Regions from separate parts of the Roseovarius sp. MS2 genome, predicted to be linked through region 2. Evidence: riboswitches for the same ligand, from Rfam matches in the RefSeq annotation. Region 2 holds a riboswitch; the other holds the start of a gene.
The links. Region 2 has a riboswitch for cobalamin ahead of ACLGGT_RS00790 (hypothetical protein). Riboswitches for the same ligand answer to the same signal wherever they lie in the genome.
Positions count from the first base shown of each region.

Region 1: another riboswitch for cobalamin. It lies ahead of ACLGGT_RS05495 (CbtB domain-containing protein); the one in region 2 lies ahead of ACLGGT_RS00790 (hypothetical protein).

Region 1 is NZ_JBKHVF010000001.1:1,093,487-1,096,407, reverse strand. It holds gene ACLGGT_RS05505 (hypothetical protein) at 1-419, opposite strand, end outside; gene ACLGGT_RS05500 (CbtA family protein) at 475-1,155, opposite strand; gene ACLGGT_RS05495 (CbtB domain-containing protein) at 1,159-1,323, opposite strand; cobalamin riboswitch at 1,357-1,580, opposite strand; gene smc (chromosome segregation protein SMC) at 1,794-2,921, shown strand, end outside.
Region 2 is NZ_JBKHVF010000001.1:144,453-147,373, reverse strand. It holds gene rseP (RIP metalloprotease RseP) at 1-451, shown strand, start outside; gene ACLGGT_RS00795 (OsmC family protein) at 470-940, shown strand; cobalamin riboswitch at 991-1,190, shown strand; gene ACLGGT_RS00790 (hypothetical protein) at 1,293-1,589, shown strand; gene ACLGGT_RS00785 (DUF1127 domain-containing protein) at 1,845-2,072, opposite strand; gene ACLGGT_RS00780 (P-loop NTPase) at 2,321-2,921, shown strand, end outside.

The DNA.
Region 1 (2,921 bases), 950 kb from region 2:
TTCAAAGTCACGCGTAGCTCATGGCTGCCGACAGGCAACGCATCCAGCTGCATCCATGGGCCGTAAGCACGCGCGATCTTGATCCCGTTGAGATAAAGATGCGCATGCCCATGCCCCGGCATATGCGGGCCATTCACCCCCTCGGGATCAAAGGTAAAGTTCTCTACCCCGATATGCAGGTTGCGGCTCTGCGCTCCATCGGCGTGCAACGTCAGGTCCAGCATCGGGGCAGGCGTGCCCGCTTCGGTCAGTGTGGCATGAGCGCTGCCGCCATGATCATGCGCGCTGTGGTCGTGCACTGCCGCGCCGTGGTCGTGGTCATGCCCCTCAAGCTGCGCGCCCGATGTAGCGGCAATCAAAAACCCCAGACCTGTTCCGAAAAAAAGGCCGATGCCGAGAAAGGCAAATGGTTTTGCCATAATATCGCTCTCCTTGCGGATGGCCCCGGCACCGTGATGCCGGGGTGATGTCATGTCAGGCGGTGGCGCTTTCACGTTGCCAGAAATACCCGGCAAGCGCGCCAAGACAGACCCAAGCCGCCATCCCGACGCCAAGCGCACGCGCAGCAAAGAGCGCGGCCAGTTCCGGTGGCACAGGCCCGGTAAAGCTTTCGGGTTCAGGCGCGCCGATCAGATGCGGTGCCGCCAACAGCGCGATCGCAACCGCCAGCATCACCGGCCCTTTGCCAAAGGCCATCAAGCCAAGCCCCACCGCCGTGGCAATCACTGTGCCCCACCACCAGATTTGTCGTGCGGTGATGTCGGTATAGGCCACGCCCGGCACTTCCGGCGGCAGCGACACAGCGGGTGCGAAATGCAGCGCGACAAATCCCGCCAAACCCCACATCACACCGCGGCGCGCGTCGATGCGCACGCCATATTCCGCCGCCATCCCCATACAGGCCACCAGAACCAGCCCGTAGCCCACGTAGATCAGCGCCGCAAACAGGATGCTTAGCCCGTCGCGCATCACGTCAAACCCCGGCAATTCGGGCGTGGCGCTGATCGCCTCTGCCCCGAAATGCACAAGAGTGCCCCCTTCATACAACTCGGCATGCAAAAGCACGGGCTGAATGAACACCATCTGCAACAGGGCGGCTATCAGCCCTGCACAGAAACCAGCGAACAACGCGCTGGTCGCAATTTTTGAGAACATAGGTTAGTGGCAGGGAAAGCCGGTTGCGTGGCGCACATCGTGCGCTGCGTCATGCAGTGCCGAGGCTTGCACATGGCCTGCGACGGTCACGATGCCCAAGCCCAGAAAGAGCGCGGCAATGAACGGCAGGACGGTAGATTTTGCAGCAGTTTGAACCAATGTGGTCATGGCGATATCTCCTTTGCGCCTCTCACCCGAGGCGGGATTGACGAACGCAGGGCTGGTCTCCTGGCTCGCGGGTCGTCGCCTGTCTGCCGCCTTCCCAAGGTGATAGGCACCTCAGTGGCATCTGGCAGGGGCTCGCCGCTTACAGTCGCGGGGGCGGCTGACGCATAGGCGCCCTAATTGGGTCCACCGGCACGTCATTCCCATTTCATCCCCGAGGCGCTTTGCACCCAAACGAGGAACCTTGCCCGTCCGGTATGCAGGCTGTTCTGCGACCCGTCAAGGAGGATTGCGACCGCTTTTTGGCAATCCGCGGCATTCTTTCTGCGGGGCTTGGCGGCGGTTCGCCCAATATCATGTGGATAAATGCTGTGACCGCCCCATATCATGTGGTTGGTCGTTGACAGGCCCGCCCCTCAGACATCACAATTCTACGACAACGGAATCACCGGACACGAAGGGCGCGCGCGCAGGTGCAGTTCTCGAAACTCAGATTGACCGGCTTCAAAAGCTTTGTCGACCCGACCGATCTGATCATCGCGCGCGGTCTTACCGGTGTTGTTGGTCCCAATGGCTGTGGCAAATCCAACCTGCTTGAGGCGCTGCGCTGGGTGATGGGTGAAAACCGTCCCACTGCAATGCGCGGCGACGGTATGGAGGATGTGATCTTTGCCGGGGCCGCAACCCGGTCTGCCCGCAACTTTGCCGAGGTGGTGATTCACCTCGACAATTCCGACCGTCTGGCGCCCGCCGGGTTCAACGAGGCCGATCAGCTTGAGATCACCCGCCGCATCACCCGCGATGTGGGCTCTGCCTATAAGGTGAATGGCAAGGACGTGCGCGCCCGCGACGTGCAGATGCTCTTTGCCGATGCCTCAACCGGCGCGCATTCGCCCGCTTTGGTGCGTCAGGGGCAAATCTCGGAGCTGATCAACGCCAAGCCGAAATCGCGGCGGCGGATCCTGGAAGAGGCCGCTGGCATTTCCGGCCTCTATCAGCGCCGCCACGAGGCCGAATTGAAGCTGCGCGGGGCCGAGGCCAATTTGACCCGTGTCGATGACGTGGTCGAGCAACTGGCAAACCAACTGGCGCAATTGGCACGACAGGCCAAGCAGGCGGCACGCTATCGCCAAATTGGTGAAGAACTGCGCTTGGCTGAGGGTCTGTTGCTCTATCGCCGCTGGAAAGAGGCCGATTTGGCCCGTGCTCGTGCCGAGGATGACTTGCGCGAGCGCACCACAGTCGCCGCTCGCGCAGAGTTGGCTGCACGCGAGGCGGCCAAGGTGCGCGCCCGCGCCGAAGATGCCCTGCCCAAGCTGCGCGAAGAAGAGGCCATCGCGGCGGCAATCCTGCAACGCCTGAGCGTGCAGCGTGACACCCTGACCGAACAAGAGGCGTCCGCCCGCGACCGCATTGCCACGCTGCGCAGCCGGATCGAGCAACTCGCCCGCGACATGGAGCGCGAGGCGGGGTTGAACCGAGACGCAGGCGAGACCATCGCGCGTCTGGAATGGGAGGCCGGCGAACTTGCCAAAGGGGCCGAGGGCCACGATGCCCGGCTTGAAGCGGCCCAAACCGAGGCGCGCGAGGCTGCGCAAATC
Region 2 (2,921 bases):
CACCGAATGGCGAATCGGGATCGCGGGCGGCATGGCGTTTGAGCCTGCGACCGAGCGGCTTGGGCTGATTGAAGCGGTGGGGGATGCGGTCGGCCAGACCGGCGACATCATCCAAAGTTCGCTGTCGGGCCTTTATCACATGATCACCGGGGCGATCAGCAGTTGCAACATGTCCGGGCCGATTGGCATCGCGCAGGTTTCGGGGGCGATGGCCAGCCAAGGCGCGGAAAGTTTCATCTGGTTCATTGCGGTGCTGTCAACGGCGGTTGGTCTGCTTAATCTCTTTCCGGTGCCGGTTCTGGATGGCGGGCATTTGGTGTTTTACGCCTATGAGGCCGTTTCGGGCCGCCCGCCGAGCGAGCGGGCGTTGCGGGTGCTGATGACTGTTGGTCTGACGCTCATCTTGTCGCTGATGCTGTTCGCCCTCTTCAACGATATTTTTTGCCCCTAAGGCGCGGGAGGGGTCAAGGTGACGGAGCATGATTATACTGCCCGCGTCGTCTGGACCGGCAACCGGGGCGACGGGACGCGGCATTACAAGGGCTATGACCGGACCTGGAATGTCGAGACGCCGGGCAAGCCCGTGATACACTGCTCGAACGACCCGCTGCTTGGCGGAAATCCCGGTCTGCATAATCCCGAGGATATGCTGATTGCCGCGCTCAGCGCCTGTCATATGCTGTGGTTTTTGCATCTGGCGAGCGATGCGGGCATTGCCGTGCAAGCCTATGAGGATGATCCGCTGGCGGTGGGTGAGACGGATAGCACCGGGGCCAGCCGGTTTCTGCGCGCCACGCTGCGGCCCCGGATTGCGGTGCCGGCGGGAACCGATCTTGGGCGGGTTGATGCGTTGCATGGGCAGGTGCATGCGTTCTGCTTTATCGCGCGGTCGGTGAATTTTCCTGTGAGCTACGCGGCGCGGTATCGCGTTCTGGCGTGAGCGGCGCGGGCGGCGTCGGTTTCAGACTTGCAGATCGGGGGCCTGCGCGGCTAGGCTGATCCTGTCAGGGTGCCGCCCTTTGGGGCGGAGAATTGGGAAGCCGGTGTAACTCCGGCGCTGCCCCCGCAACGGTAAGGGAGGGCATTTCGGCGATAGGCCACTGGGCAATTTGTCCGGGAAGGTGCCGAGATGCGAGGGCCATTTGGCCTGCCGCCCAAGCCCGGAAACCAGCCTTGGCGGATCGTCGAATCGCGGGGTGCGGTGCGGGCGTGCGCGCCTCGTCTCTGTCGTGCCATGGCCCCTGCTGCTCTCGCCCCATCCGACCCGGGGTGCGGTCGGGGAGAAGAGCAGAATGAGTTTCCTAAGAATCATGAATGGGCTGGAGCGTGATCCGGCCATCGGGCGTCAGGCCGAGCAAGTGGCGCGGATCGGGTTTTTGACCTGGGCGTGTTCGGTTGAAGGGCCTGTCACGGCGCAAGTGGCGCGGGCGGCGTTGGACTGCCCCGAAGCCGTGGCGGCAGAAAGCGACGCGGCGCGGGCCTTTGTCGGAATCTTGCAAGAGGCGAGCCGGGCGTATCTGGCAGGCACGATGCGGCGCGGGCGCGCGCGTGCAGCACTAAGCCTTGCCGTGCGGCTACCGGAGGGGTGAGCCGCGCGGGGCGGTTCGTGCGACTAGTGAAAAGTTTGCCCTGTCTTGCATCCGCGCAATAAAAAACGGCGGCACCAGGGAGGAGGAGGGGTGCCGCCGTTTCCTATACGTCCGGCCCAGGGAGGAGGAGAGGGCCATTCGCAAAACGAAGGGACTTGTTCAGTCCCGATTTGACGGCCCCGAGCATCAGGGAGGAGGAAAGATGCCCGTGACCGTAACAGATACCCCAGGGAGGAGGAGGGGGTATCTGATCCTTTAGTACGACCGGTGGCCGTAAACTGTTTCATGCGCAACGCGGCGGATTTCGCTACGGTGCAGGCCCAGATCGGCGAGGTCATGCGCGCTAAGTTGCGACAGCTCATTGACCGTGCGGCGATAGGTGCGATAATTCACAAAGCGCTGCATTGCAGCATAGACAGCCGCGCTCAGGTCTTCGCCGAGGACGGCGGTGGCGGAGCGGCTGGTGTTAAGCGTCGTCGGCATTTTCGGGTCCTTGCGGATTTGATTGTATTCAGGTTCGGCGGGGTTCGTTTCGCCATTTGTTGAGAGTAAGATACGCCTTTGCTGCGCGTGCACAATACCCCTGATAAGCAATGCTGCTATGCAGCAAATGCATAAGCTAAAAGTGACCTAAGGTTAAGCAAATGCGGCATTTTTTAGGCGTTATGTGAAGACTTGCTGCTGTCGCCGTGATGGTGGCTGAGGACCAACCCAGGACCAAAGGACCGAAGATGAACGATTTTCGCAGCGAACTTGAAGCGCGGTTGCGGCATTTGGAATTGCCGGATGGCGGTGATCTCATCTCCCGAGACATGGTGCGGGCGCTGACCGAAGAGGCCGGTGAGGTGCGCTTTGTCATCGAGGCCCCAAGCCCCGAGATGGCGCGGATGATGGAACCCTTGCGCGCCGCCGCCGAGCGCGCGGCCCTGAGCCTGCCGGGGGTTGTCCGGGCGCGGGTCGTGCTGACGGCGCAGGCGGCCCCGCCTGTGCTCAAGCTGGGGCAGCATCCCAAGGGCGGCAATGCCTCTATTAGGCCCGAGGGCATTGGCGCGTTGCTGGCGGTGGCCAGCGGCAAGGGTGGCGTGGGCAAATCAACCGTGGCGGCCAATCTGGCGGTAGCGCTGGCGCGACAGGGGCGGCGCGTGGGCCTGCTTGATGCCGATATTCATGGGCCAAGTCAGCCCCGCATGATGGGGCTGAGCGCGCGCCCTGCAAGCCCTGATGGCACGCGGATTACGCCGCTTGAGGCGCATGGCGTCAAGGTGATGTCGATCGGGCTGATGCTCGATCCGGCCAAGGCGGTGATATGGCGGGGGCCGATGTTGATGGGGG